Regions from separate parts of the Lactobacillus sp. ESL0681 genome, predicted to be linked through region 2. Evidence: riboswitches for the same ligand, from Rfam matches in the RefSeq annotation. Region 2 holds a riboswitch; each other region holds the start of a gene.
What was found. Region 2 has a riboswitch for thiamine pyrophosphate ahead of OZX59_RS08570 (ECF transporter S component). Riboswitches for the same ligand answer to the same signal wherever they lie in the genome.
Positions count from the first base shown of each region.

Region 1: it holds a riboswitch for thiamine pyrophosphate, as region 2 does, so the genes downstream of both, thiM (hydroxyethylthiazole kinase) here and OZX59_RS08570 (ECF transporter S component) in region 2, are expected to answer to the same signal.
Region 3: it holds a riboswitch for thiamine pyrophosphate, as region 2 does, so the genes downstream of both, OZX59_RS05765 (ABC transporter ATP-binding protein) here and OZX59_RS08570 (ECF transporter S component) in region 2, are expected to answer to the same signal.
Region 4: it holds a riboswitch for thiamine pyrophosphate, as region 2 does, so the genes downstream of both, thiW (energy coupling factor transporter S component ThiW) here and OZX59_RS08570 (ECF transporter S component) in region 2, are expected to answer to the same signal.

Region 1 is NZ_CP113943.1:1,389,942-1,397,947, forward strand. It holds gene OZX59_RS06635 (FAD-binding protein) at 1-104, shown strand, start outside; gene OZX59_RS06640 (FAD-binding protein) at 129-1,940, shown strand; gene OZX59_RS06645 (helix-turn-helix transcriptional regulator) at 2,108-2,335, shown strand; gene OZX59_RS06650 (hypothetical protein) at 2,316-2,738, shown strand; gene thiE (thiamine phosphate synthase) at 2,799-3,455, opposite strand; gene thiD (bifunctional hydroxymethylpyrimidine kinase/phosphomethylpyrimidine kinase) at 3,465-4,274, opposite strand; gene thiM (hydroxyethylthiazole kinase) at 4,289-5,077, opposite strand; TPP riboswitch at 5,138-5,226, opposite strand; gene OZX59_RS06670 (pyridoxamine 5'-phosphate oxidase family protein) at 5,376-5,747, shown strand; gene OZX59_RS06675 (amino acid ABC transporter ATP-binding protein) at 5,794-6,543, opposite strand; gene OZX59_RS06680 (ABC transporter substrate-binding protein/permease) at 6,543-8,006, opposite strand, start outside.
Region 2 is NZ_CP113943.1:1,773,545-1,781,550, forward strand. It holds gene OZX59_RS08535 (PTS lactose/cellobiose transporter subunit IIA) at 1-221, shown strand, start outside; gene OZX59_RS08540 (PTS transporter subunit EIIC) at 250-1,539, shown strand; gene OZX59_RS08545 (PTS fructose transporter subunit IIA) at 1,563-1,874, shown strand; gene OZX59_RS08550 (MupG family TIM beta-alpha barrel fold protein) at 1,962-3,047, shown strand; gene OZX59_RS08555 (hypothetical protein) at 3,064-3,360, shown strand; partial or broken gene OZX59_RS08560 (transposase) at 3,437-4,786, opposite strand; gene OZX59_RS08565 (alpha-L-fucosidase) at 4,996-6,240, opposite strand; TPP riboswitch at 6,296-6,385, shown strand; gene OZX59_RS08570 (ECF transporter S component) at 6,436-7,014, shown strand; gene udk (uridine kinase) at 7,068-7,703, opposite strand.
Region 3 is NZ_CP113943.1:1,202,445-1,210,450, forward strand. It holds gene OZX59_RS05725 (SLAP domain-containing protein) at 1-856, shown strand, start outside; gene OZX59_RS05730 (HNH endonuclease signature motif containing protein) at 927-1,841, opposite strand; gene OZX59_RS05735 (hypothetical protein) at 1,958-2,098, opposite strand; gene OZX59_RS05740 (iron-sulfur cluster biosynthesis family protein) at 2,268-2,663, opposite strand; gene OZX59_RS05745 (SLC13 family permease) at 2,851-3,951, shown strand; gene OZX59_RS05750 (LemA family protein) at 4,028-4,588, shown strand; gene htpX (zinc metalloprotease HtpX) at 4,603-5,487, shown strand; gene OZX59_RS05760 (helix-turn-helix transcriptional regulator) at 5,580-6,518, opposite strand; TPP riboswitch at 6,627-6,716, shown strand; gene OZX59_RS05765 (ABC transporter ATP-binding protein) at 6,758-8,006, shown strand, end outside.
Region 4 is NZ_CP113943.1:1,120,105-1,128,110, reverse strand. It holds gene OZX59_RS05410 (phosphopentomutase) at 1-876, shown strand, start outside; gene OZX59_RS05405 (sugar-binding transcriptional regulator) at 1,085-2,035, shown strand; gene OZX59_RS05400 (pyrimidine-nucleoside phosphorylase) at 2,049-3,347, shown strand; gene OZX59_RS05395 (NAD(P)H-binding protein) at 3,554-4,495, shown strand; gene thiW (energy coupling factor transporter S component ThiW) at 4,574-5,083, opposite strand; TPP riboswitch at 5,136-5,230, opposite strand; gene OZX59_RS05385 (histidine phosphatase family protein) at 5,280-5,924, opposite strand; gene OZX59_RS05380 (matrixin family metalloprotease) at 5,937-6,584, opposite strand; gene helD (RNA polymerase recycling motor HelD) at 6,736-8,006, shown strand, end outside.

The sequences.
Region 1 (8,006 bases), 380 kb from region 2:
AATTATTTGTTCATACCTATCCTGCAACTGGAACGATGTTAACAGTTTGTACAGTATTTGGCAGAATTGCTGGACAAAATGCTGCTGAATATGCTAAAGAATAATTTTACTATGGGAGATTATAAATAATGATAGTTAATAAAAACACTTATTATGATGCTAGTTATGACGTAGTTGTGCTAGGATTTGGGGGAGCTGGAGCGACAGCTGCTCGCTTTGCCGCAGATGATGGAGCTAAAGTCTTATTGGTAGATTCCGCTCCGGAAGGCCATGAAGGTGGTAATACTAGATATGCTGCTGAATTAGTCGGTTATAGCAGCAGCGAAGCTGACTACCGTAAATATTATGAAGGTTTAGCGCAACATTTCGAACTTGATTCTGAAGTCGAAACAACAGTCGTTCATGGAATAACCCACATGAAGGAATACTTCAAAAAATATTTAGGTGTTGACCAGCCAGTTAGCTATAAGACAATTTTGGGGCTACCAGATGATGCAATTGATGCCGATCATCCTGATCTTCCGGGTGCGAAGAGTTATGACATGATTACACTTAAACCGGGAATTTTTAACGCTTCACTTTGGAATGTTTTGCGCCAAAACGTAATTGACCGAAGTGATAACATTGATGTGTGGTATTCTTCGCCAGTTGAACACTTACTGCAGACACCTAATGGTAAAGTGGTAGGAGCACAAATTGAGCGCGATCATGTTTTATTAAATATTTATGCTAAGAACGGCGTTGTTTTAGCAACTGGTGGAATTGAAAACAATCCAGAGAAAATTCAAGATTACATTGGTTCTTATAAATTAATTCCTTTAGGGACACTTTATAATCAAGGTAAAGGAATCGATTTAGCCCATGAAGCGGGTGCTGATATGTGGCATATGTCAATGTATGCTGCTGGGGGGATGCAACAGAGCTTTGCCTTTTATGAACCAGGGATGAAGCGTGCGCCATTTTATATGGGTAATCCAGTCTTTTATACTGGTAGTATTTTTACAGTTGGTGATGATGGTACACGTTATTTCAAAGAAGATCAAGCAGCTCGTGAAGGCTATGTTGAAAATCATGGTTCTTGGTACAAGCCACTTAATCCGATTAAGCCATACTTTGTATTTGATCAAAAGCAATACGATAAGATTAGTGAATTGAAAGACTTCCCTGATAATAAGGCATTAAACTCGGTAATTAAGGCTGATACTGTGGCGGAATTAGCCGACAAAATGGGGGTTACTGCTGAAAAGTTACAAACTACTATTGATGAGTTTAACTTCTTTGCGCAAAAGGGCACTGATTATGCCTTTCATCGCGCACCTGAAACTTTAACAGAGTTTTCTGCTACTGGTCCATATTATGCTACGCCATTGGTGCAAACTATTGGTTGGTCTGAGGCTGGACCAAGACGTAACGCACGGGCTGAGATACTTGATCCTGATCATCAGCCAATTCCGCATTTGTATGGTGCAGGAGAATTGGGTAGTAATATGGCTAATCTATACCAAGGTGGCTCTGACTTAGCTGATTGTTTAATCTTTGGTAAGATTGCTGGTCAAAATGCGGCTCATCCTAAAGATGATGTTGAAGATATTTCTGCAGAAACAGCAGATCATGAACAGCATATTGGTCATCAACCACTATCTTCAGATCTTAAATCAGAAAAGTATGCTGTTGGTCCTAATCAATACTTAGGCAAATCTGATCAAGGTATGGGTGATGAAATTGTGGTTCGCGTAACTGTGGATCAGCAAAAGAATATCAAAAATGTTGAAGTCTTAAAACAAGCGGAATCAGATGATTACGGGCTTAAGGCGATCAAGGAATTGCCACAAGCGATGGTTAAAGCTAATACAGTTGATGTTGATGCCGTTTCTGGTGCATCTAACACCACAAGAGGCTTAAAAGCGGCCGTTAAAGATGCTCTAAGTAAAATTAAATAAAAGTTTCTAGACTAAAAAGTCCTGGTAGTTTAATTGCTATCAGGACTTTTTTTAATCTTAAATAAAGTAATTTTGAATTTTTAAAACCCATTATATAACTTGACTTTTTATTTCGATTTTTATAGCATGAAGTGAGCTTCATATATGTGATTAAATAAGGTGAAACGATGCCAAATTTAGTAAAAAAACTACGATTAGAATATAATTTAACTCAAGAAGAATTGGCAGAAAAGGTTAATGTGAGTAGTCGAACAATTATTTCGATTGAAAAAGGAAAATATAAGCCATCATTAGTGTTGGCATATAAACTTGCTCGTATTTTCAAGCTTAGTGTTGAAGAACTCTTTTGCTTACAGGATTATTTGGGAGAAGAAAATGAGGAAGAAACTAATTAAAAATGCTATTTGCGAAGTATTCTTTTTATTACTGGGCTTAATCGAATTAGCAGCCATCTTTTTTAGTAATGGTTGGGGTCATGAGCTAAAAGATCTTATTTTGGCGGCGCTTGGTTTCTTCATAGCCCTTGGCTATCATATTAACGCCCAAGATATTAAAAAGGGTCACAGAGATGAATTTGAAGATGATGAACGTGATCGATATGTTAGTAACGTTGCTGATGCGCGTGTACTTAAGTGGTTGAACAATATTGTGTTAATAGTGGCTGTTATCTTCGCCTTGTTATATGCTAATTTTAAAGTCGAAACATTTATAGTAATAGTAGCTATGTCAATTTTTTATTGGAATGTTAGTATGATTTTACAAATTATTTTTGGAATCATTGAAGATCGAAAAAATTAATTCGTTTAATTAAAAAAACTTCCAGAAGTAATCAACAACTGGAAGTTTTTATGTTTTGCATTACTTGTGCCAAGGCGCATTGTTCATTGTGGCAACAGTTTTGGCAATATTATTACTTTGGGCAATCATTGAAATAACGGCTGCACCAGCTGCACCAGTCTGGGCAATGGCAGTCAAATCCGTTTCTTTAATACCGCCAATTGCCACAATCGGCCGGGTACTTTCATTGACTAGCGTGGCTAAACCGGCAACGCCAATTTCTGGGTCAGCATCACTTTTGGATGTAGTGGCAAAGATGGGGCCGCTACCGTAATAATCGATACCAGCAATTTGGTTAGCTTGCTTAATTTGAGTGGAGTTGGAACAAGAATAGCCTACGATCATCTGTTCAGCTACTTCAGAGATTACTTGCTCAATCGCAGTATCACTTTGACCGACATGAATTCCTTCTGCATTAACTTTTTTAGCTAATGCAAGATCGTCATCTATAAAGAATGGTACTTGATATGCCTGACAAAGCTCATGCAAATGTTGGGCCATTGGTAAACGCTCAGCTTCCTTTAAGGTCGAATTAGTACCTTTATCACGAAACTGAAAGGCAGTGATGCCGGATTTTAATGCCGTTTCAACTATCTTAATTAGACTTTGTCCTTGTGGAATATCTTGACTGCCGCAAATAAAATAGGCTTGTAAAATGTTAGAATTAAACTTTTTCATGAAATACTCCTAAAATTGTTTGGCCCAATGATTAAGTGGGCCATGATCGTGGCCTACTTGGATCGTGTGCTCGATAGTTGCTGTGACATACTTCTTGGCTATTTTAATTGCATTAGTTAGGTCTTGGCCTAAGGCTAACTGGGAAGTAATGGCAGCAGCTAGGGTATCACCAGTTCCGTGAGTGCGCTTGGTATGGGTGCGCTTGCTACTAGTCCAAAAGCTAGAGCCGTCTGCCAGCAAAGTATAGTCACGCACATCTTCATTGTCCATGTGACCGCCCTTGATGATGACGTTCTTAACGCCCATATCTTGTAAAGTATGGGCTACATCAGGATATTGTTGTTCACTAGTGATTTTCATCCTAGTTAAAACCTCTGCTTCAGGTAAGTTAGGCGTTACTAAGGTGGCTAATGGCAATAGTTCTTTTTTGACTGTTTCAACAGCTTCATCGCTTAGTAGTTGGGCACCGCCTTTAGCTACCATTACTGGATCAACGGTAACTGGGCCGAAGTCGTATTTTTGTAAGTTTACTGCAACTTGGTGAACATGTTCGGCATCGCCTAGCATACCAGTTTTGCAGGCGCGAATATCTAAATCATCAGCTAAAGCTGCACACTGTGCGTCGATCATTTCTAATGGTAAGAGATGGGTAGCTTGTACGCCTAAAGTGTTTTGAGCAGTAACGGCTACAATTACCGCGGTGCCAAAAACTTGTTGCATTTGAAAGGTTTTTAAGTCTGCCATAACACCTGCCCCGCCACTCGAATCTGTACCTGCAATCGTTAGTACTTGGGGAAATGAATTAATTTTTTCTACCATAATATTTACCTTTCTTAATCAAATTTAGCAATTTTTACTAGGTCGGGAACCTGCACTTTAGCTAAAGCATCAATTAATTTAATGCCAAAAGTTCCGGGTCCGAGATCGGATTGTTGGTTAACTAGTAATTCTCCCGTGGCAGAAAAAACTAGTGTAGCAGTCTCGGCTGCTTCAAAGAGGTTGTCACATACCGCCGCAAAAGCTGCAACAATGCTAGATAGCATGTCGCCAGAACCAACGTGGGCTTGGAAGAGTGGACTACCATTATAAACGTGAGCGATTTGTTGACCATCACTAATCGTGTCAACAGCGCCACTGGTAATGACTACGCAGTGATATTTTTGAGCAACTTGCTTAGTGATTTCGTCTAAGTCTCCTGTACCAGAACCGGCGTCGATGCCCTTAGCTTGCCAATTAAAGTTGCCCAAGGCGGCAATTTCGCCAGCATTGCCGCGGATAATATTTACTTGAAATTCTTTTAGCAGTTGTTCTGCAGCTTCAAGACGATAATTAACGGCACCAATAGCAACTGGATCTAGTACAATTGGTTTGTGCTGCTGCTCAGCCAATTGTCCCATTTTTAGCATATGAGCAAGTTCTGTTTGCGTCATAGTACCTAAGTTGATCTGCACTGCATTAGCCATCTTGACCATTTCGGTAGTCTCATTAATTTCTTTGCTCATAATTGGTGAGGCTCCGAGTGCATTTAAACCATTGGCAACGTCTTGGACGGTTACAAAGTTGCTTTCATTTAAAATAACTGGGTTAGCTACCCGTAATTGCTCTAATAATTCTAATTGCATAATATTCTCTCCGTTAAATTCGGTAATAATAAAAAGCCTTGGCACGTTGGGTGCCAAAGCTCAATTAGAGTGACACGTTCCTAGCGTAAGTGTTAACTTACAGGTTCAAAGGGTTTAATCTCAGCTTATCAGCACCCCTCGTGTTGTTGCCATCATTATAGCGGCTTTTGGTAGAGAATACAATAATAATCTCATTTAAATAAGATTAGTCTGATCATGCCAGGAGCTAATAAATTGAAAGTAGTTAAATTTAGCACTATGCTAGGAATACATTTTTATTAAGCAAAGGGGATTACAAATGGATCAGAAATTTTTAGAAGTAATGAAGCATGAGGGCCCGGCGACGATTATTGCCCTTAACGCCCAGCCAGCGGGAATCGTTAATACTTGGATGTCATACATTACAATTGATCAGGAAGATAACCAACTATATTTACCAGCAGCTGGAATGCATAGTATCGAAGCTGACTTTGCTGAAGATAACCATGTAGTGATCACGGTTGGTAGTAAGGAAGTTGAGGGGACAGCAGGTCCAGGTGCTGGCTTTTACATTTATGGTACAGGTAAGTTCCATGCTGAGGGCAAGTATTATGACCAATTAAAAGCTAAATTTCCTTGGCTAAGAAAAATTCTTGAGGTAAAAATTGACCGCATTGAACAAAAAATCTAGCTAACTTAAAAAGCATCCTAATTCAATAAGGATGCTTTTTTGATGCTTAATTATTTTGGAAATTACGCAAAAACTTGGTAGTTTTGTCATTTTGAGGATGATTAAAGAGCTGGTCAGGGCTGCCTTCTTCTGTGATGATACCGTCGCTGATGAACAAGACTTGATCGGCTACGTCGCGGGCAAAGGCCATTTCGTGGGTTACGATAATCATCGTTAAACCTGTTGTGGCTAAGTTCTTCATTACACTTAAAACTTCTCCAACCATCTCGGGATCAAGAGCTGAAGTTGGTTCATCAAATAATAAAATCTCAGGATCCATGGAAATGGCTCGGGCGATAGCTACTCGTTGTTGCTGACCGCCGGATAATTGGTTGGGTCTAGCATCAACGTATTCTGCCATGCCGACTTTTTCCAAATTAGCTAAGGCAATTTGTTTAGCCTCTTCTTTTGATCTTTTAAGGACTAACTCTTGACCTACCATGCAATTAGCTAAGACATTTTTATTTTCAAATAAATCAAATTGTTGGAAAACCATCCCCACTTTAGCCCGATAAATGTTGCGATTATAGTTTTCTGCTAGGACATTTTTGCCGTGAAAATCGATTTCACCAGCACTCGGCTCCTCTAGTAAGTTGATGCACCGCAAGGTAGTTGATTTACCACCACCGGAAGGGCCGATAATCGTTGCGATTTCGCCTTTATTGATGTCAAAGGAGATATCACGTAACACTTCATGATTGCCGAAGGATTTCTTAATATGCTTTAAACTTAAAATGGTTTCGTTTGCTTGTGTCATTATTTCTTGACCTCTGTTTCATTATTAGTTCCGACCTGTACTTGATTAGCCATTAGATTATAGTTCTTGCTTCCTGCCAAGCGTTTTTCAATCAAGTTGAAAATTCTGGTAATTGTGAACGTTAAGATTAGGTAAATTGCTGAAATGGTCAGGTAAGTTGGGAAGAACTTGAAAGTTTGACTGGCAATTGTGGTACCAACGAAGAATAATTCCGAAACCGAGATGATACTCAAGACTGAGGTATCCTTGATATTAACGATAAATTCATTGGTAATTGATGGTAAACAATTCTTGATTGCTTGCGGTAAAATAATGTGCCACATTCTTTGGTTGTGTGTCATTCCCAGTGCACTAGCAGCTTCGAATTGTCCCTCAGGTGTAGAAGTAATCCCACCGCGAATAATCTCAGCTAAGTAGGCACCAGTATTAATAGAAACAATAATTAATGCGGCAACTGTTCGGTCAATGCTCAGGTGCCAAAATTGGGCGATACCATAGTAGATAACGGCAGCTTGCACCATCATTGGAGTACCCCGAAAGATTTCGATATAGACTGCAAGCAACCAATCAACAAATTTCAATCCCCATCTTTTTGGTCGTGACTTTGGAGTTGGGATAGTTCTAATGATACCTACTAATAGACCGATGAAGAAGCCAGCAATGGTTCCGACTGAAGCTAGTAGCAAGGTCATGCCAATTCCGTTCAGAATCATGCCACCGTATTCTTGCCACATGGAGACGAACCAGTTTGTTTGTTTCCCTTTCTTGGAAGACTTATCACTCTTAGGTTGCTGTTTAACGGCCTCATTCATCAACTTGGTTCTTTTAGCTTCTGGAATAGTTGCTAAAATGCGGTTAACGTCTTTGAGCAGCTTTTTATTAGGCTTAGCAATCCCAATCGAAGTAATTGATTCGTCTTTAGTTGCGTGGAAACCCGCCATTTTGCTGACAGCGATTGCCTTAATATCAGGATCGACTAGCTTGAAAGAGGTCGATTCAGTGTCTTCTGCTACATAGCCATCGATTGTTCCAGAGATTAAGCTCTGCCGCATAGCTGCGAAGTCACGCATTGCTGGTTGTCTCTTAGCCCCCTTTAATTGCTTGATTAATTGGTAGTGGAAGGTTCCTTGCTGTGCAGTTAACTTGGCGCCTTTAAAGTCGTTTAAACTTTTAGCGTTAGCATATTTACTGTTGATTTTAGTAATTACAACGAAAGTGCTGCGTTTATATGGCTTAGAAAAATTAATCGCTTTTTCACGCTGTGGGGTTGGACTCATGCCGGCGATGATCAAGTCAGCTTTACCACTAGTTAAAGCGGGCAAAAGACCGTCCCATTCGGTTTTAACCACTTCAACTTTGCGGTGTAATTGTTTACCGATGATTTTCGCAATTTTGACATCATAACCGTTAGCGTAAGCACTTGAACCATTGATTGGTACTGCACCGTTAGCCTTAGTGGTTTG
Region 2 (8,006 bases):
ATGATACTAATTTTAAGAAGGCTAATGAATGTTTAAAAACAGCACAAAATGTTCATTTGAAAATAATTAGTTCTGAGGCAGATCAGAAAAAACTACCGTTTAGTATTTTGCTGGTTCATGCAGAAGATCAAATGATGGCTGCAGAATTAATTCGTGATTTAACTCCCAATATTGTTAATACTAACAAGCAGTTGGTTGAATTAAAGGAAAAACAAAAATAATTTTATTTATCGTATAAAGGAGGCAGAAATGAAATTTAATTCAGAAAAAATTTCAAGCGTAATGGCTGCAATAGCTGGAAATAGGTATATGTCGGCTATCTCAAATGGGATGGCCGTAATTATTCCAGTTTCAATTGCCAGTTCTATTTTTACCTTGATTGCACAGATTCCGTTGCCGTTTATCAAACAAAATATTGCTGCTTTTCAATTACCGGTTACTTTTTCAATTGGTTTAATGGGATTGTATGCATGTTATTCAATTGCTTCGCACTTAGCTAAGTCATATAAGCTTGATCGTAATTCTAGTAGTACAATCGCTGTGATGGTGTATTTAATGTTGACTATTACTCCTGGTACTATTACACCTGAGATTGCTAAGAAGACTGGAATTGCTGCAGGGACAGTTTTTCCAGCCCAAAACTTTGGATCATATGGCTTATTTACAGCTATGTTTGCAGCAGCTGCTTCAGTTTGGGTAATTCACTTTTTTAAAGAGAAAAATTTAGTTATCAAAATGCCTGATGGTATGCCGCCAGCAGTTTCAAGTGCGTTTACTTCATTAATTCCAGCCTCTGTCTTAATTATTGCAGCGTGGCTAATTAAGGCTGGCTTACATTTTGATTTAAATCAGGCCTTACTTGATTTGTTGTCACCATTAGCACAGTTTGGTAAAGATAATTTGATTTCAGTGCTGGTACCGATCTTTTTTAATTCTTTATTTTGGTTATTTGGTGTGCATGGTGCAATCACTTCGACACCTGTTTATCCATTTTGGTATCAACATTTAAATGCTAATATGGCAGCCGTTACACACGGTGCAACGGCTGCAACAGTACCACACTTTATGACAGAACAATTATTACAATTCTTTGTTTACATTGGTGGTGCTGGGTCTATTTTGGCACTCTGTATCTTAATGGCGTTCTTTTCTAAATCTGAAATGGGCAAGGCCATGGGTAAAGTTGTTTTAATTCCAAGTATTTTCAACATTAGTGAACCAGTTATGTTTGGTATTCCAATTGTGCTTAATCCATATTTTGCGGCTCCATTTATTTTGGCACCAATGGCTGATGGATTGATTACTTGGGCAGCAACAGTAACAGGATTATTAAATAAAACTACGGCGATTGTTCCATGGGTTTTGCCAGGACCAATTGGAGCGTTCTTTGCGACTGGGTATGATTGGCGTGCAATTGTCGTCGGAATCATCAATATTTTGGTCTCGATGCTGATTTATTTGCCATTCTTTAAGATGTGGGACAGACATCAAATTAAGGTTGAAGCTGAAACTGAAGCCGAAGAAGTTGCAGCAGCTTAAATGAAATTTAGGAGGAATATATAATGAAAATTTTATTATCATGTAGTGGTGGAATGAGTTCTTCTCTGATTGCTCAGGGTTTGGAAAAAGAAGGAAAAAAACGCGGTCAGGAAGTTCAAGTTCACGCAACTGGTACAGAAAATGTTGCTGATGACTTGAATGCCAATGATTATGACGTTGTTCTGCTTGCTCCGCAATCAGTTTATCGTAAAAAAGTTGTTGAAGAAGAAGCAAATAATCATGATATTAATTTTGTGATGATTCCACGCAATATGTATAATCCTCTTGCTACTGGTAAATTACTTGATTTAGTCGAGGAAGAATTAAATAAATAGTTCTATTAAATACTAAAAACACTTCAACAAGTAATTTGGTGAAGTGTTTTTAACTTTAATGATTAAATTTTTTATAGGAGACAATCTATGACGATGAGAAATATCGGATTATCAATTTATCCGGATCACAGTAATGAACAAGAAGATGAGCAGTATCTTTTGTTAGGTGAAAAATATGGTTATACGCGAATTTTTATGAGTATGCTTGAAGCTAAAGATGTGGAAGCAACTAAGAAAAAGTTCCAACATATTATTAAGTTTGGTAATAAGCATGGTTTTAGTACTACACTTGATGTGTCGCCACGGATTTTTAAACAACTAGGTGCCTCATATACTGATCTTTCATTTTTTGAAGAATTAGGTGCTTCTGCCATCAGATTAGATGAGGGATTTGATGGGATGACTGAAGCCGCTTTGTCTTATAATCCTGAACATATGATTATAGAATTGAATATGAGTAATAACACCGGGTATTTAGATAATATTTTGAGTTACGAAGCAAACGAACCGTTTATTTACGGTTGTCATAACTTTTATCCACAAGTTGGTTGCGGTTTAGATGATGACTTCTTTATTGAATGTAGTAAAAACTTCAAAAAACATGGTATTCATACAGCAGCGTTTGTTTCTAGTCAATGCGGAACTCATGGTCCTTGGGATGTCAATGATGGTTTACCTACGCGGGAATCGGACCGGTATTTACCAGTTGAAGTTCAAGCTAAGTCCCTATTTATGAGTAATCTAATTGATGATGTCATCATTGGCAATTCGTATGCTAGTGAATCTGAATTGCGCAGTCTTAGTGAATTAGATAGATATAAACTAACTCTTGACGTAGAAATGGTTAAGGATATTAGTGAAGTAGAACAAAAAATTTTATTAACTGAGAATCATTTTCGTCGCGGCGATAGTAATTCCTTAGTTGCACGTTCAACTCAACCACGAGTTAAATATCATGATGATAATCCAGCTCACGATAATGATTGTGAATTTGAAGTAGGGGACATTCTAATTTGTAATGATGATTTTGGTGTCTATAAGAATGAACTACAAGTAGTTTTACAACCACATAGTGATAAAAGAAAGAATAAGGTTGGGGCGATTAAGGCTGATGAATTATCACTACTAAAATATTTACGTCCTTGGACAAAATTTAATTTTGAGTCTAAGTAATCAAAGGAAAAATTAAATGTGGCAAACATTTTTATTAATTATTGGCTTGTTAATTATCTTTTTGCTTGCCAATAAAGTGGTTAGCCAAGTTTATCTTGCTGGACATAAAATTTACAGTGTCTTAGTAGGATTACTTAGCATTTTGTTATTAGCATTTGGAATCATTTATTGTAAGAATTCTATTGGTTTAACTTTGATAGGGGCAGTGTTTGTTTTTGGATGTATTGTTTTTTTAAACTCATTTGATCGCAATATTAAAACCTTTATGCACCGCAAGGATAAACAAGGTACCACTAAGGAAGATAAAGTATAATTTAACTGAAACTTGAAAGCAGTAAAACTAGCCAGATTCCTTATTGAGTCTGGCTTTTTTGGTTCTTAATTATATTTTAGACGCTTCTCTGCAGCTGCTTTTGAATAAATCTTGGCAGTAATTTAATAAAATTATTTATTATCCGCTCGACTTCTGTGGTTATTTCTTCTTTAACTGCTTTTAGGGCACTTAGCAGGTAGACCAATGCTTCTTCAAACGCCAAATCCGGCAACGCATCATTCATCAAATAGAATAAATCCCCAATTGTTCGCTCATCAACTGCTTGTCTCTCTTGCCAAGCCAGCAAGTCATAAGTTAAGGCGGTAATTGCAAAATATCCGCACTGACCATCGTAACTTTGAATTTGTGATTTATCTAAAGCTAGGTATTGCTTAGCTGCTTTAAAGTAGGTTTCTATCTGCCATCTACGACCATAAAGCTGAATGACTTCTTTAGGTTGCAGCTGATATCTGGTGGTAGCCAAGACCAAGTACTTTCCCTTATTACCACGTTTAGTAACATATACTAGTCTGATAGGAAAACTATGTCCTTGATACTCTGCCTCGACTACACAACTATAAAGATAGTCATCTTTGGCTTTCAGCTTTGAGCCAGCTAAGCGTTCATACAAACTTTTTACATCATAAAGGCGACCACGATAGCGGTAGTATACCTTCTTGCTCAACTAAGCATCGAGACACTGTCTAATCCTAACTGCTTTAACTGCCAGAACATTTTTGGCGAGGCAAACCAGCTGTCAAACAGTACATAGTCTGCTGGTACTCCTTCATTGATAGCTTGCTTAAGCAATTCAACCGTGACATCATTCATTTGCCTTTGGGCTTGGGTTCTTCTTCTGCCTGCAATAGAACGATTATCGGTTGTAGTGGCTTTACTGCCAAGCAGATTTTGTTTTTTCTTGGTGGACATCAAAGCAAAATTAACTGGCAAAAAAGTATTGCCGTCACTCCAACCAACGGTCAAGCCACGAAAACCATTAATATATTTATGCTCATTATGATCGTAAACTTTGGCAAGTAATTCAGCTTTCTTAGAATAGGAACGTGCTAGCAAAGTATCATCTACAATCAAAGCTAGTCTTCTACGCTTGTCAATTACCGGTTTAAGTACTTTAATTAGTTTGGCAGCAGCTAAGCAAAGCAGTTTTTGCCAATTGATGCGTTTCATCATTAAGGATATTTCTGCCAGTCTTAGAGGTAAATTCAGCTGGTTGGTCAAAACGATACAGTGATTTACGGGCAAAACGTGATTGGATTAACCATTTGACTACCATGAGCAGGCTAACTAAAGAATGACGTTTAAAATTAACTTGTTTACTTAAGTCAGCTAGACCAATTAATTTTGTAAAAGATGAAATTAAGGAAGAAGTGTCCTTTTCTTGATTGAATTGCGGTATACTGTTCATAACGTAAGAACTCCTGTAACTTTAGTTTTGGTTATTTAAAGTATAACGCAGAGAGGGCTTGCGTTTTTATTTTTTAGGCAAAAAAGCTAGAAATCACGCTCTTTTGAGGTGATTTCTAGCTTTCAAGTTTCAGTAATTTAATATAAAAGAGCTCGCTAAATTTCTTTTTGAAATATTTAGCGAGCTTTTTAGTTGGTAAAGTTGAAGTATTATTTAAAGGTAACTTTTGCGATGCGAACACACCAATCGCTACCATAGACATAACCAGAAGCATTAATAGTTAATGTACCGTTTTTTGGTTCTTGCATAAATGATAGCTTTTCTCCGTTGTCTAACCAGCTGATAGCTTTTATTTCTTTGAAGAAACCTTCAAAAGACCGCAAAGTATTTCCTTCTCCGCCCAGTACCACGTTGTCGTTACCGACGATTTCTAAGTCATGAATAAACAGATACTTATTTTTGTCATTGCCAAGTACCAAATCTTTTTGATTACCATTTGCTTGGACCCTGGCCTCAGGTCGGGTTTTATAGATAGCTTCACTGGCCATCTCTGTCCAATTACCTATTTGTTGCATAATAGCATGATTTATTTCAGGAATTTTGCCACTACCAGTAAGTCCAATGTTGAGCAAAATATTGGCACCAATGCCGCGACAATGCACAATATTTTCTATTAATTCTTTACCGGACTTAAAATCTAAATCATTTTTGGCAAATCCCCAGTGTTTGTTCATAGTAATTGAAGCTTCACCAGCTACATACTTATCATCAAAGCCGTGATTGACTTGGCTGGGTGTTTCTCGTTCATAAGTTACAACATCAATCTCTGAATTACTAATTTGGCCACGTTCTTTAAGACCGGTATTATTAATAATGATAGCTTCAGGTTGATATTTGCGAATCATACCGTAAAGTCGTGAATGTTTCCAATTTGCGTCTTTTTTATCCCAATCACCATCAAACCAAAATCCGCCAATTGGTCCATAATTTTGACATAATATTTTGACTGAATTCAATAAGTAATCAAGGTAATCATTAAAGTTATTCTGATAAAGAGGCGAGTGCCAATCATAAGTTGCCATGTAGAAAAATGGTTTGATATCATATTTGTTACAGGCATTTACAAATTCTTTAATCAAATCACGGTGAGCTAAACTATGTATTGCGTCAAATGTTGATAAGCCTTTAGTGTCGTATAAGAAGAAGCCTTCATGATGCTTAGTAGTTAGGACAATGTATTTGGCGCCCATCTGTTTAGCAGCAAGGACAATTTTATCGGCATCGAAATTTTCTGCCGCAAAGGAAGCAATTAATTTTTCGTATTCTGCTTGATCATGTTGATGAATATATTCCGTCCATTCGCCTTTAGCAAGTTGTGAATATAGCCCCCAATGAATAAACAAACCAATACCCATGTCTTCGTAATTTTTAATTCTTGTTGGAATTTTGTTCATTTTTCCTTTTCCTTATCATAATAGCATTGCCTGTGGTATACTATACGAAAATATAGTATGTCACTAGGGGTGCTTAATAGCTGAGAAAAACCCTTGGAACCTGAACAGGATAATACCTGCGTTAGGGAAGTGTTTAATAATTAAGCATTATTGTACTCCTAGTTGACTTTTTTAAGAAGGGCTAGGAGTATTTTTATGTTTACCAGATCATCAAAATGGAATGTTAAATCAATAATTTTGATTGCCTTAATTGGTATTATTATGGGGGTAGTTTATACTTATGGCTTTAATTGGGCGTATAACCTGGTTAAAATGGCTTTACTGCCAACAGGTTTTGCCCCAGTGACAGATACAGTATTTGCTGGCCTATGGCTCATGGCGGCACCATTAGCAATGTATTTTGTCCCTACAAGTGGTTCCGGAACAATTGGTGAAACATTAGCTGCAGTTGTTGAGATGGCAATTGGGGGCCAGTGGGGAGCCATTACAGTTATTTCTGGAATAGTTCAAGGAGCAACTAATGAGATTGGTTTTTTTCCTAAAAAAGAACGTTATCAAAAATTTTCTTGGACTAGTGTCTTGATTGGCGCTTTCTTTGCCGGACTGGGGTCATTTGTCCCAACTTACTTTTTATATGGTTGGAACAAATACAGTATGACTTTACAAATTACAATGTTCATTACTAACATGATTTCGGCTTTGGTATTTGATGGCGTTCTAGTTAAATTAATTACCAATCTTTTCGATAAGGCGTTAAAGCCAAAGATAATTTAAATATTATGCAAAAATTCGTTAATAAAAAAGTTGAGCGTAAAAACTCAACTTTTTTATTTTCGATTTAAGACAGCGTGTACTTTGGTTGTCAGCATGTCGATGGCGACATCATTTTCCCCACCTTCAGGAATAATGATATTGGCATAGCGTTTAGTTGGTTCAATAAACTGATGATACATCGGCTTAACGGTCTGCAAATATTGTTCAATTACTGAGTCGATTGAGCGTCCACGTTCTTTAATATCGCGTTCTAATCGGCGAATAAAGCGAATATCATCGTCTGTATCGACATAAACCTTAATATCCATCAGATCGCGAATATCTGCGCTAGCTAAAACTAAAATTCCTTCAAGAATAATGATATCTGCAGGTTCAATGTGAATGGTTTCTTTGCTTCTAGTATGATCCTTAAAGTTGTAGATTGGCATTTCGATTGCCTGATAGTTAAGCAAATCGTTGATCTGTTTTTTTAGTAGTGGGATATCGAAGGCATCAGGATGATCATAGTTAATTTTCATGCGTTCAGCCATTGAAATATTAGTATTATCCTTGTAATACGAATCTTGAGCCATAATCAAGACGTGCTCATTTTCAGCCATTTGTTCAACTATTTTATGGGCAATAGTAGTTTTACCACTACCAGATCCACCAGTTATGCCAATCACGACAGGTTTTTCAATTTTAGACATCTAAGACGCTCCTTCTTTATCAATAATATTCTACTTTAGTTTGTATGATAGTTAAAGTAAAAATGTGCTGAAATCAAGATTAATCGGTAATTTAATTTATCAAAAATAGACTTTTTTATAAAAAAGCGTTGACATATTTTTTGAAAGCGATTACTATTATATCTGGTATTAAAAAAACAAAACTTATCTTTTGAAGTTTGTTTACATAGCTATTAAACTGTATAAATTTTTGAATATTCAATATTTTAAATATAAGTTTTATAAAAATAAGACCAAAGGAGTGAGGGAATATAACAGAATTTA
Region 3 (8,006 bases), 570 kb from region 2:
TAGTGACACAAAAACTCAAACTTTAACTAATGCCAGGACCAAGCATATTCTGAAAAAGGGACAAAAAATCAAGTTGGATCTAACAGTTACACCATGGTCTGAAGACTTTGGCGGTTACATTTACAGATTGCATGATTATCCAAATGAATATGTTAATGAATTTTACGTTCAACCTCGTGCTTCTTTACCAGTAACTGACTACACCAACCTTGCCTATAGCTTTGTTAAGCCTAATACAACTAATAATGTCCAAATCTATGACGTCAATGGTAAAGCTACCGATAGCAGTATTAAATATCATCAAGATGCTACTATTTCAGTTGATGGCTTAATTTATCTTTGGAATGCCAGTGAAAAGAAGGCAGAATTATTCTACCACCTGTTTTATGACCATAATGATACTAGCAGTGACACTGTTAACCCCGCTGACAAGCCAAACATTCCTACTAATAGCAATCCCAATACTGTAATAGCGACTCCAGTAAGTACGCAGCAGCCTACAGCTGCAGACCCTAATCTAACCAACAGATTTATTAAAGCTAGTGATGTTACTTTTACTAATGGTATTAAACTGACACCAATCAATACGGCTAAAGAAGTAACTGATGAGGCACAAAAACCAATCACTGATAGTACCAAGAAAGAATTGCAAGACCTGATTGCCCAAAGCCAAACTATTAAAAACAGTGATGCTTATCATTCAGTTGTTCGCTACAATTACGATAATGCATTAACTTATGCAAGTAATCTACTTAAGTCTAATAAAGCTACTGTTGCCCAGGCTAAAGAAGCTATCTGGTTACTTAAAACAACACAAACTCAATTAACGACACTTGACTTCGAAGATTGGAGCTAAAGCTCACACAACATTTAAAAGAACCAGTTTACCAAAGTAGACTGGTTCTTTTTTATTAGATCTTAGTAAATTAAATAATATTAGTCTTACCTTCCTCTTGGACTAACTTCCAGCCAGTAACAAAATGCTGCTCACGCAAATTACACAAGTCGTGATAATCACTTTCCAGACTATCAATCGCATCCTGAAGCTGCTTGTTCTGTCTGCGTATTTCATTCAATTCAGGATCGTTAACCACTCCTTTAAGATGCATTGTTGCAGCTAGCGAACGTCTTCTTTCCTCAAACTCACCTTTTAAGGTTGCCAGCGTATTCTCATATGTTACTAGCTTTTGATTAACCTGCGAAATCTGGTTATTTAACTGCATAAATAATTTAAACGGCATGTTGGATTTTATTCGATTGCACTCTTTACACGACAGTATCAAATTATCAAAGTCATTATTATGCGATAGCGATACTGGGTCCTTATGATCCACGCTGTGACCACGGCGACCACAATATTGACAGCGATAATGATACTTGACGCGAATCCGTTCACGATCAATATAATCAACTTCATTTAATTGGAAGTTAACTGCTAAGCCCAATTTTTCTAAGTTTTCAGCAAAAGTTAAATCTTTGCGCGGCACAAAACTTATTTTTCCTATTTCACTAGCAATTACCGCCTTATTAAAATCTGATCGCGGTAATTGCTGCTGTGCTAGACTATTACCGTCATAGTCTTGAATCAAGGACTCATAACATTTTCGTTGTTGTTTATCAGTAATCAAAAATTGCCTATCTTCGCTAGCATCACTGCCGGTAAAGGTATACAGCATACTTTGCGCAAAAATCTGTACTGCAATATTGGCAAAATTTTCGGGCCTTTGACCTCGCTCCAGGCACAGATCACAAACACTAGTCAGTTTAGGATTTATTAATCCTTCCTGCTTAAAATGAACGGAATTCATGCGTAAGCCGCATGCACTGCATTGGAATTTCACTTAGGTCTCCTTTGATAGTGTTAATTATTTATCTTAATTCTACTCAAGTTAAACAAATAAAAAAAGCCGCATTACTTTCGTAAGTCGACTTTTATTTTTTATAAATTTGGAACAAACTACTTAGTTTCGTCTGCTTTAGCCTTGTTCAAGAAAGAAACAACAGCTGCAACGTGAGCAACACGCTTCTTAGCGTTCTTCTTGTTCTTAGGTCTTTGGTTTGGTTCACAACCAGTGTTGTAATTTTCACCTTTACGCATAGTACTATACTTCCTTTCAGATTTTCGAAAATCTCACTTAGTTTACCATGTTAAAGCTTTCTAGGCAAGATTTAACCGATTTTAATAAGTAAGATCCAGCAGAAAGTAGGATTTCAAAAAAATAACCTGCCGTAATTGCAGATTATTTATAAAGTTACATCTTTTTAAACTAGCAAGTCTTACCCTCTTGCATATCTTTAGCAGTTACTGACGATGGTTCATATTCATTAATCGAAACTGCACCGTCAATTACGCCACTGTCATCAGCTAAATTCAACGTAGCATCTTTTTCATCAACAACTAAATCGTTGCCTAAAAATTGCATCTCAGCCGGACTAGTATATAGGTCAAGACCAGCATTATTGGTTACCTTTATTGTGAAAGCTGGATCTTTGGCAGCTAAAATAACAAATTGAAAATTAGCTCCAATTGAGCAGGTACCACCAACTTTAGAATATTCATTAGAACCGTCATTTAACGCTAGTAAAACCACCTGACCAGCTTGAACACGACTGTTAAGCTTCTTTTCGGCAGCTGGCTTTAAATTCATTTGAACTTTATCCATAACTAAATCCCCCCTTATCTTTAACTACTAACTAAAGTATAGTATATAATAATATAGGAAAGCAAAGTTCTTGTTTATTAGCCAGACTTCATTATGATTACAAATTTATTATTGCATACAGCAAAAAAAAAGCTCAAAATAGAAGTAATGACTTTAGATGATTGTAACTTGCGAAAGGGGACATTTTATGACCGTCTTGAAAAAAATCGCTAACGACAGAATCTTACAAATTACTGCTGTAGTAACTATAATCAGCCTTTTTTTTGCTAGACCGCGGCTCGAGGACATTAACTTACACACTATATTTTCGGTAGCCGCGATGCTAGTCATTATTCAAATATATGCCTACTTGCATGTTTTAGACGTGCTGGCGTATAAATTAACGAGTATTGCAGATAACACACGCAAACTAAATATTCTATTTACGCTATTAGCTATTATTGCTGGGATGTTTTTAGGTAACGATATAACAGCGCTTACACTAATTCCATTATATCTCAATATTGCAAAAAAGTATAATTTACCGCAAATATTGCCTGTTACCTTAATTGGTATGGGAGCAAACATTGGAGCGGCATTTACGCCTTGGGGTAATCCACATAACATCTTTTTAGTCAGTAAATATTCAGTTAGTGCCCTAAAATTCTTTTCTTGGTCGCTGCCTTATCTGATTGCTTCATTAATTATTGCCTTTATTATTTTTCACTTTATTCCTCGTAAACAGATTCCAATTCAAAAAACTACACCAGTTAAAATAAGTGTTCGACCAACAATCATCACTACAATGGTTTTTGCCTTTTTCTTTTTGGGCGTTTTTAAGGTGGTTAATGTAGCTTGGCCAATGATAGCTGCCATCATTTTGGCACTATTAATCAATCCTAAGATACTACTTAGAGTTGATTATGCTTTATTGCTGACTTTTACCTGTTTCTTTATTTTTATTAGTGATATCCAACAGATTCCGGTCATTGTGACCTTAATTCACACCATGATTAATTCAGAGGGGTCAACTTATCTTACCTCGATTGTTTCTAGCCAGATTATTAGTAATGTGCCAGCTACGATTTTAGTTGGGAAGTTCACGCCGTACGCTGAAGCCCTATTTTTGGGATCAAATATTGGTGGCTTCGGCTCGCCAATTGGTTCAATGGCGAACATGTTAGTTCTAAAAACCTTTACTGAAAATGGGACAGTTTCAAAAGGTGAATTCTTTAAGAAATGGCTATTGATGCAAATCGCTGGTTTAGTTATCTTAACAATTATCGGAGGAATTTTATTACTCATTTAAAACCAGTTCGTTACTATTTCCAAAAAAAGTAGAAGTTAGTTATAATTAGATTAAGCTAGATTAAAAGGAGAAAAATATGTCACCATTAATGTGGATAATTCTAATTATCATTATTCTGTTAGTTGCTATCTATATTACCAGCTATAATTCACTGCAAAAATCTAAGGTATATACTGATGAATCTTGGAGTCAAATTGACGTGCAGCTAAAGCGGCGTAATGATTTAATTCCCAATCTTGTAGAAACCACTAAAGGCTATGCTAAACATGAAAAAAGTACTTTAGCTGAAGTGGTGCAATTACGGAATCAATTGACTGCGATTCCTAGTGATGATCGGGCGCAAGCGTTAAAGGTATCAAACCAGATTTCAGATGCGCTGAAATCAATTTTTGCTTTACAGGAAAATTATCCTGATTTAAAAGCCAACCAAAACTTCATGAAACTACAAGAAGAATTGACCAATACCGAAAATAAAATTGCTTATTCTCGGCAACTTTATAATTCTTCAGCTGCCCTTTATGATCAAAAGCTATTAACTTTTCCATCTAATATGGTCGCACGAATTCATGGCTTCCAGAAAGTCGATTATTTGCAAACAAGTGAAGCCGAAAAAGAAACACCTAAAGTTAAGTTTTAATAATAGGATCAACCATGCTATTTCAACAAATCGCCAGTAATAAGCGTAAAACAGGCTTGATTATGGTGTTATTCATAATTATTCTTGCTTTAGTTGGTTCAGGATTAGGCTATCTTTTTGGTGGGACACCTTGGAGCGGTTTAATCCTTGCCCTAATTGTTAGTGCAATCTATCTATTGATAGTTATGCATGATCCTGCAAATATGGTAATGAATCTCAATCATGCCCAAGAAGTTCACGAATCAGACAATCCAGAATTATGGCATATTGTACAAGATATGGCCTTAGTGGGTCGCGTGCCAATGCCGCGAGTTTTTATTATTAATGATCCTAGCCCTAATGCTTTTGCGACTGGTCGTGATCCCGAGCACAGCGCTATTGCAGTCACTCAAGGTTTATTAACCATGATGAATCGTGAAGAGCTCGAGGGAGTTCTAGGTCATGAAGTTTCACACATTCGAAACTATGATATTCGTCTTTCAACCGTAGCTACTGTTTTAGTGGGCGTTATTTCCTATATTTCAGGTATTGCTAGTCGTTACATCTGGTGGTTTGATGATGATCGCGACAATGATGATCATGATGACAACAAGGCGGTTTTAATATTTAAAATTATTGCAATTTTATTTGTGTTAATTCTCGGTCCATTGTGTGCCAGTCTGGCCCAAATGGCGTTATCACGTAATCGCGAATATTTAGCCGATGCTTCATCAGTTGAACTAACCCGAAATCCACAGGGACTAATTTCTGCTTTAACTAAGATTGAACACAGTGAGCCAATGCAACAGGCTGATCCAAGCAGTCGTGGATTATATATTGAGAATCCATTACATAAGAAAAACTTATTTGACAGCCATCCAGCAACTGCAGACCGAATTAAGCGACTAGAAAAAATGTAATTTTTCACTGCCCGACCAGAGAACTTATTCTTTGATCGGTTTTTTAGTGCAACAAAAATAGCGATTCTGACCGAATCACCATTGATACTATTCTATTTTAAATTAATATTAGCTTGTCTAAATAACTCCGACCTCATCTGAACCGGTGTTTGATGATAATATTCATTAAACTTCTTATAAAAAAAGGATTTTCCATGATATCCCACTAAAGTGATAATTTCCTTAACCGAGATATCTGGTCGGGCAAGCAAATTACGGGCTTCTTGCATCCTTCGCTCATCAACATGTTCGACAAAACTCTTCCCCGTTTTTTGTTTAACTAGGCTTGAAAAATAATTAGGATTTAAACCAAAATGTTTGGCTGCTTCTGCTAAAGTAATATCAGCAAAGTTGGCATCAATATAGCGATCAAGTTCTGTTCCAGCAAATTCCATAGTTGTTGCTGGTGCAGCGTTCAAGTCTTGCTTTCTGATAGTAGTAATCAACAACAATTTTAATTCGGCCGCAATAATTTCTTTAGCAAACAAATTTGCTTGTAGATATTCATCAATTATTTTATTTATTAATTGAACTGGTTCTGATAATTCAGTATTTTTAAGATATAGAAATCGTTGTTGTTCCAATTTCTGTTCCAGCTGCTTGATAATTTCCCGCTCTGACGCAGTACGCGAACCAGTATTTCCTGGGAAATACTGCCCTAGCTTTTGTAAACTAAATTCTAGTTTAACCAACACCCCACTATTTGTTTGCTGTTGTACCTCATATTCGCACTTATTCAACAAAAAAAGCATATTTCCCGGCTTGAGCCGATATTCATAGTTATCGACCTTAATTTTTATTTCACCTGCTGCCACATAAAGCAGTTGATAGCTGCTTGCTTGATAACGATGGACACCAGTATTATGATTTTCAAGTAAAATTGTAAATAGGTCAAAATTTTTATTTCCTGAATTTAACCGTAACTCATTGGTATCTGCTGTAGTTGCATGCAAAATACTGAGTAAATATTGTTCCAGTTTAACTACTGCCATGATTTCACCACCTAATCTTAGTTTATTTTCATAGTTCAATTATATAACAAAAAAGCAGTTTAATGATGAAAAACTAGACAAAGGACATTTTTTCTTGTACAATTTAGCCAAATAACATCGGGGTGCCGTTTGGCTGAGAAGATACCCATTGAACCTGCTATGGCTAATACCAGCGAAGGGAAAATTAACGTTTTTGCGTCGTCGAGTTTTTCCTTGACGACTTTTTATTTGGTGAAAAAATGTCAATCACAACTAACAATCTCTGTTTTTCATATAATCAAAATACCAAAATTCTTAATCAAATTAATTTAACAATCCCAACAGCTAAATTTTCGCTTTTAATTGGACCAACTGGCTGTGGTAAATCAACTATTTTAAAAATTCTTGCTGGTTTATATCCTAAATACGCTGGTCAAACTACTGGAAACGTTGATCTTGATGGATTACAAGCCGGCATGATGTTTCAACACGCTGGTGAACAGTTTACTATGGCCACACCTCGTGAAGAAATCATCTTTGCACTTGAAAATTTACAAGTCTCTCCTGAACAATATTCCCAGCGATTGGCTCACGGTGTAGAATTTACCCAAATTAAGCAGCTACTTGATCAAAAGATTAATACTATGTCAGGCGGTGAACAACAACGGGTTGCCCTCGCTGTTTTGGTCGCAATGGACCTTGACCTTTTTCTATTAGATGAGCCTTTTGCCAGTTGTGATCCTGAAGCACGCAGATTTCTAATTGACAAGCTCGGACAATTACAAACTCAGGGTAAAACTATTATTGTTAGTGACCATCTATTAAATGATTATGCCGGCATTTGCGATTATCTCTTTCAATTCAAAAATGGTACAATCACTAAGCTATCTGATCATGAAAAAGACCAGCTGTTGACACAGGGGCAGACTGCTGCCTCCTACTGCTTCGCTGTCCCAAATAACAAGGCTGCTTGTTTCACCTTAACTAATGTCCAAATTGCTCACAAGCGACTGCTATTACAACAACCTGAGCTTAAAATTGCTGCTGGAAAAACAACTCTCATTACTGGGGCTAACGGTACTGGTAAAACTTCATTATTTAATGCACTCACCAAGATGATCCCTTACATTGGCAGTATTGCATATTATGATCAGGAGATTAGCAAGTTAAGCGCTCGAAAATACTTGCTTAACGTGGCACAAGTTTTTCAAAATGCCACGGATCAATTCTTAAGTGTCACAGTTGCCGACGAAATTGCTTTGAGTAAAAAACAAGGATTAAATCCATTCTTTACCTCTGAAAAAATCAATCAAACATTGAACTATCTTGATTTAGACCAGCACCTAGATCAAGTTGTTTACACACTTTCGGGAGGTCAACAAAAGAAACTACAAATCTTTTTAATGCTACTAACTAATCAAGACGTATTGCTATTTGACGAACCATTAAGTGGATTAGATGAAGCCTCCAGTAAAAAAGTTGTCCAGCTCATGCAAGAAAGTCAGCAAG
Region 4 (8,006 bases), 650 kb from region 2:
TTCTTTCCTAATGGCTTTCCAGACGATTTGCTAGATAAAATATCCAAGTTTTCCGGTCGTAAAATTGTCGGTAATCGTCCAGAATCTGGAACTAAGATTATTGATGAGCTTGGTGAACACCAAATGGAAACTGGTGACTTAATCATCTATACTTCAGGTGATTCAGTTTTACAAATTGCTGCACATGAAGATGTAATTCCGGTTGAAGAATTGTATCGGATTTCGCGTTATGCCAGAAGTCTAGTTAATGGACCAGAATATATGGTTGGTCGAATCATTGCTCGGCCTTACGTCGGTAGTGGTAAAGGTCACTTTACTAGAACTGCTAATCGGCATGATTTTACTTTGGAACCAAGCGGTAAGACGGTGTTAGATCATCTGCAAGCTGCGGGTTATAAGACAATCGCTGTTGGTAAGACAATGGATATCTTCTCAGGTCACGGAATTGATGAAAACTTTCATAACGAAAGTAACATGGATGGCATGGATCATGTCGATCACGTGATGCAAGAAGACTTTACTGGCTTTTGTTTCATCAATTTGGTTGATTTTGATGCAATGTATGGTCATCGTCGCAATACTGTAGGAGATGGTCAAGCCTTAATGGAACTTGATGAACGTTTAGGCAAAGTCATTAATAATCTAAATGATGACGACTTATTGCTAATTACGGCTGACCATGGTAACGACCCGACGTATAAGGGTACCGATCATACTAGAGAATATGTACCGTTACTAGCATATTCACCAAGTATGCAGAATCCAAATAGTTTAGGTATTAGAGATACTTTTTCTGACTTTGGTGCAACAGTTCTGGATAACTTTGGGGTTGAAGGTAATGGTGTTGGTACCAGCTTTTTGGCAGATTTAAAATAAAAAATAATTAGAGTAATTCTTTTACAAATAAGATCCAAGGCTTAGGTAACTGAAATTATAAATGACGTAGGCATTACTAGATAAGCGTCTGTGGTATATTAAAAGGCAGAGATTAATTCCCAACTAGATTATGGTAAACTTGATTAAGTTCAATAATCTGAATAGTTCATTGAAGAATGTATTTTGTCAATTATGGTGGAGATAGCCAATGCCTGAAAAATATGATAAGAGAAAACTAACCCAGAGTGCAGCAGTTGCACGGCTTTATTATGAAGATAACTTAGGACAAACGGAAATAGCTCGTGATATGGGTATTTCCAGACCAACGGTTTCGCGGCTGTTGAAACTTGCACGTGAAGCTGGTGTGGTCAAAATTGAAATTAGTAATCCCTTAGTCGATACTGCTAATCTTAGCGAACAATTATCTGAAAAGTTTAAGTGCAAGATTTTGGTTGTGCCTAATAACTTTAATGGTGAATTGACTGCGATTAAAGGTGTTGGTGCATATGCTGCACAGTATCTGACTCAGTTGGTTAAGCCACACGATATTATCGGTCTTGGCTGGGGGCAAACGATTCATATGGTTACCTCGCAACTAGAAAAGCATTCTGTTCCTGACGTGTCTGTTGTCCAGCTTAAGGGCGGAGTAAATATCAATAATGAAGAAACTTATGCTGACGAGAGTGTGACAGAGCTGGCTAATGCTCTAGATGCGTCGGCTCATTTCTTACCATTACCGCCATTTTTTGACAATAAGTTAACTAAGGAAATTGTCGAGCAAGACCGGTTTATTGAGAATACCTTGAAGCTTGGTCGCAAGGCTAATATTGCTATTTTTAGTGTAGGAACTGTTCGTAAAGACGCGTTGCTCTTTCAACTGGGATATTTCAACAATGCACAAAAGCAGGCCCTGCAACAAGATGCAGTTGGTGACATTGTTTCTCGCTTTATTGATAGTAATGGTGAGATTGTTAGTCGTGAATTGAATGATCGTACAGTTGGGATTGAGTTAGCCGATCTTAAGACTAAAGCCCATTCTGTTTTGATTGCCAGCGGCATCTTAAAGGCACCGACAGTCTATGCGGTCATTAAAGCAGGCTATGCTAACGAGTTTATTTTGGATCAAGCAATTGCACAGGAATTACTCACCTATCAATAATGAGGTGAATACTATGCGAATGGTAGACATAATTGACAAAAAAAGAAACGGTCATGAACTAACAGATGAAGAAATTCAGTTTTTTGTAGATGGTGTTGTTAATGGCACAATCCCTGATTATCAGACTAGTGCGTTGCTAATGACCATTTACTTTAATAATATGACTGATCATGAACGAGCAACTTTGACTCTAGATATGATGAATTCTGGAGATCACTTGGATTTGTCTGAAATTCCAGGAATTAAGGTTGATAAGCACTCAACAGGTGGCGTTGGTGATAAAGTCAGCTTGCCGTTAGCTGCTATGGTAGCTGCCGTGGGCATTCCTGTACCCATGATTTCTGGGCGCGGATTAGGCCATACAGGTGGTACGCTTGATAAGCTAGAAGCAATTCCGGGTTATCAAGTTGAAATTAGTGAGCAAGCGTTTATTGATCAAGTTAAACAAGAGAAGTTGGCAATTATTGGTGCAACTGGGAATATTGCTCCCGCTGATAAAAAGATTTATGCGCTCCGGGATGTAACTGACACTGTTGATTCAATTCCCTTGATTGCTAGCTCAATCATGAGTAAGAAAATTGCCTCTGGAACAGATGCTTTGGTTATCGACGTTAAGACTGGTTCTGGTGCCTTTATGAAGACTTTGCCAGAGGCTGAGGAATTGGCGCACGCATTGGTAGAAATCGGTAAGGGTGTCGGTATGAAGTGCATGGCACTAATTTCTGACATGAACCAACCACTAGGTAACAAGGTTGGCAATACCTTAGAAATTGAAGAAACACTTGACGTTCTTAAAGGTAATGGACCGCAGGACTTACTCGAATTGGTTTTAACTCTTGGTAGTCATATGGTTGTTTTAGGTGGTAAAGCTAAGACAACTGATGAGGCAAGAAAGTTGCTTGAACAGACAATTGCTGATGGTTCGGCTCTAGATCGCTTTAAAGCCATGGTAGTTGCTCAAGGCGGAGATGGGTCAGTAATTGATGATTATAGTGTAATGCCACATGCTAAATATCAAATTGCTCTACCTGCTAAAACTAGTGGTTATGTAGCACAATTAACGGCTGATGAAGTTGGAATTGCCAGCATGAAACTTGGTGGTGGTCGTCAAAAGGCCGATGATGCACTTGACTATGGTGTCGGTATTGAACTTAATAAAAAAGTCGGCGATCGCGTTGAAGCCGGCGAATCCTTGTTAACTATTCATGCTAATCGTGAAGATGTTACTGACATTAAAGAAATGCTTTATGACTGCATTGAGATTGCGGATGAAGCTAAACCTTATCCAATGATTTATAAAATAATTGAATAATTTAAAAAAGTAGTTAGACGACTATGTTAGTTCTAACTACTTTTTTTGTCTGAAAATTAACCTTGGTATTTTTGTAATAGTTAAGCTACTTAGCAACTTTACAATACAGCTTTCATAAGAAAAAGTGTTACTGTATTAAATATTCATATTAGACTTTGCTCTTAAAATCACATAAACTGTAAGCGATTGCTAAATAGGAGGAAAACATGAACAAAATAATTTTAACAGGTGTTGATGGTAATTTAGGTGGTCAAGCTGCTAAGAATTTATTGAAACTTAGTGACAAAGAGAACTTGATCTTTTGTGGCTATAATGAACAAGTATTGCAAAACTTTGCTGATCAAGGAATTGAAACTCGTCAAGCAGATTTTAATTCTAGTGATGGTTTAGCCGAAAAATTTGCTGGCGGAGATGTCTTGGCACTAATTTCGATGCCTTTTGTAGGGGAAAAAAGACAACGGGCACACAAAAATGTAATCGATGCTGCTAAAGAAGCTGGTGTTTCCAAGATTGTTTATACTTCATTAGTTAACGCTGGCGATCCAACCAATCCAAGTATTGAAAAGATTGATCATGCTTATACTGAAGACTATATTCAAAAGAGTGGGTTAGACTATATTATCTTACGTAATTCGCAATATGCAGAAGCGATGGTTACTAATTACTTTACTTTCGTAAAACAAGGTAAGGATTTAGCTAATAGTCAAGGTGACGGTAAGATGGCGTATATTTCACGTAAAGATTGTGCCAAAGCGGTTGCTTATGCTACATTAGCTGACGATTTGCATCATAAAATTTTGAATATTAATGGTAAGGATCTGATGACTATCAGTGATTTTGTTGCGATTGCTAATAAAGTCACCGGTAATAATATTAAGTATCAAGAAATTACTGATGAAGAAAATTATCAACTTTTTGATGCAATGGGAGTTCCAAGAAATACTTCTGGTAAATTTAAAAAAGATTCTGAAGCACCGTTTTCATCAGATGGAATGGTTTCATTTTCTAAAGCTGTGCGAATGGGTAAAATGAGTTCTTATACAGATGACTTTAAAAAATTGACTGGAGACGAACCAATGTCAGTTGAGTATATGTTTGAACATCAAGCAGAATTTCAAATTGGTGAAAGACACTCAAAAGATGATTAATTAAAAAGAAGTAGTAAAAAATAGCATTCCTGGCAAATCAAGAAAGATTGAGCGGGAATGCTATTTTTGGTTATTTATCTAAAAAAATAATTTTTGTACCTTTTGAAATTGCTTGATTTTACCAAGCTTTAGCATGATGATGGCAGCAACCGTTGAACCGATTAGGGCTGCACCAATAAATCTAGGCGTGTAAACGAACCAGTACAGATTATTGGCACTACCCGTGAACCAAACCATTACTGGAAAAGATAGTAAAGAACCAATAATGCCAGTACCAAAGATTTCGCCTAGACAGGCGGCCCAAAGTTTGCCAGTTATTTTATAGCAGATACCAGCAAGGAGTGCGCCAAAAATTGCTCCAGTCAGAGCTAACGGTGGAATTCCCAAAATAAGCATGCGGATAATGCCACACATGGTGGCCATAATGGTGACGTAAACTGGGCCTAACATAGTTGCGCCAATTACGTTGATGACACTTGACATAGGAGCCATCCCTTCGACTCGAAAAAGTGGCGACAACGCTACATCTAGTGCAATCATAATTGCTAGGATTGTTAATTTTTCAGTTTGTTTTCCTTGGTTAGTCATCGTTTACTCCTTGGTAGTATAAAAAAGTCCTCTGCGCAGATTGTGCAAAGGACTTTTCAAGTTAGTCTATCCCTTGCGCTAGTATTATCTAGATCAGGTTTATGAGTATCATCTCAGCCAGTATAACGGGCACCCCATAGACTTTTTTGTTTTATTTTAATTTTATTGTACTCTATAAAAAATAAAATGTTAATGGTTATAGTTCCATTTTATTGTAAGAAGTAACTTCCATTTTTTGGTTAGTCATCGTCATCATGGTAATCGAGGCATTGCGTGGGCTGACACTAATATCGAAATTACTGTAACGTGCTGCAATGCTACGAATAGTAAATCCATGAGTTACCAATAGAATATTTTCAGCACCATCCAGCTCACTAATTAATTTAAATCCCTTATCAAGTCGTGCCCAATATTCTGCAGCATTTTCGGCATCATGAAACGGATCGGCTTCTTTAAGCCAATCTTTGGCAGTGTCGATTGATTCGTTTTTTAACAAGTCATAATGATTCTGGTAACCATGAGGCCCACCAATCATTTGCCAAGCCATGTCACTATCCATTCCTTCAAAGTATCCATAAAATTGCTCACGAAAATATGGACTAGCTATATGCTGCAATTCATCATGATTTTGATTATGTTCAATAATAATGTCGCAAGTGTCACTAGCCCGTTTTAAATCACTTGATAAAGCAATATCAAAAGGGACATCCCGTAGTGTTTCACCAGCTTGCTCAGCGCCAGTAATACCTTTTTGGGTTAACGGAGTATCGCACCAACCTTGCATTTTGTTGTAGCGATTAATATAAGTTTGTCCATGGCGTACGATATAGATTCTTTTCATGATTTGCTCCAATTATTTTTTCTGATAGATTTTGTTAACGTTTTTGATATCAATTGGCTGAATATCATATAGCGAACCTGATGGATACATGACAGATTTGCCTTGGTTGTGATCAAGCCCGATCGCGTGGCCCAACTCGTGTTCAACTGTGTTGACAATTCTTTGGTGAGTATAGCCGTATATCAAATTATACAGGTAGAAAGTATTTAACTGAATTTTGGCTTTAGCAATGAGCTTATTTTTGGGATTATAGGTAACTTGGGTTTGTCCTGCCGCGTCTGTTTCAGAATCAAACATTGGTTCAATCGTAATTTGAGACTTTTTTTGCTTGCTCTTTTTAAAAGTAAAAGCATTGGTATCATTCCATGCTTTAATTGCCTCATTGCTAGCATCAACTAATTCGGGGTCATCATTTAGGTCAAGATAAACTGTTGCAGTTGGCTTTTTCCAGTGACAATTTTTACTTTTATTTTTAGTAGTTTTGGTTTTGCTTTTTTTCTTGACCTTTTTAGACTTCTTAGCTTTTTTGGCTGCAACGATTTCATCTGGGAAACTTGACTGTGAATTATCAGGCTCAAGAGCAGTTGCGGTACTAGTAAAGGTTAAGGCAGCGATTATGGCATATATGAATTTACGCCAAAACTTTAGCGGTTTTTTCATTGATTAGTTATCCTCCAACACTTGTTATTATAGAAGAAAAAATTAACTTTTTCATGAATTATTATTAAACTTTATAAATCAGCTCGAGATATTATATATAACTGCAAATTCATGTTAAAATGGAATGCAAGTTTTGAAAATAGGTGACTTTATGACAAAAGCGACAGATGATAAACAGTTTGAGCAGCAACATCTTGACTATCTGTTAAAGATGATTAAACAAAAGAAGTTAGAATTAACTTCGGCAATTAAGTCTGCTGAAGGTGAGGCAAGGAATCTTAATTCACACTTTTTTGACGATGTTAAATTAGATTACGATGGCTATTCGACTTCGATGGAAACGGCATTGTCTATTCATCAACAACAGCAATTACTAGATGAACGGGAAAATGCTTGGCAGCAATCTGCTAAACAATTAGGTACAGTTAATCGCCTCGAGCAAAAGCCATTTTTTGCGCGAGTTGACTTTAAAGAAGGCAGTGAAAAACCTGAGACGATTTATATTGGTCTAGGGTCTTTTGCCGATCCAGACAATCACTTTTTAATTTATGATTGGCGGGCACCGATTTCTTCAATTTATTATGACGGTAAGCTTGGTCAAGTTTCTTATCAATCGCCTGAAGGCGAAGTTACTGTTGATATGACTAAGAAGCGCCAGTTCATGATTGAAAATGGTAAAATTGTCAACATGTTTGATACCAATGAATCAATTGGTGACCAGATGCTCTTAGAAGTTTTGGGTGAAAAGTCAAGCACGCAGATGAAGTCAATCGTAACTACGATTCAGCAAGAGCAGAATAAGATTATTAGAAACACTAGTGCAGATTTGTTATTTGTGCAAGGTGCTGCTGGATCTGGGAAAACGTCGGCTATTTTACAACGGATCGCTTATCTGCTTTATCGGTATCGTGGTAATTTAACCAGTAGTGACGTAATCATGTTCAGTCCGAATCAGTTGTTTAATGATTATATCAAAAATGTTTTGCCAGAAATGGGCGAACAAAATATGGTACAAATGACCTATTGGCAGTTTGTTGCTCGTCGTTTACCAAAGATGGAAGTTGAAAACCTCTTTGATCAGTTTGAAGATCAAGCTGCCAGTTCTGCAATTGGCCGTTTTAAAGATTCGACGCAATTCTTTAAGCTATTAACGCACTACGCCAAGCATCTAAATAAGCGAGGATTGATTTTTAAGAATATCTATTTTCGTGATACTAAGCATCCTTATTTTACTAAAGAAAAGATCAATGAGATCTATTACTCGTACAATGAAAACTATAATTTAACTAACCGAATTGATGTAACTCGCGAGGAATTGATCAAGTCACTTAATCGCAAGATTAATTCGGAAACTAAAAAGCCGTGGGTTAGTGATGCAATTCAGAGTTTAAGTAAAGAGCAACTTAATGCTTTGTATGATAA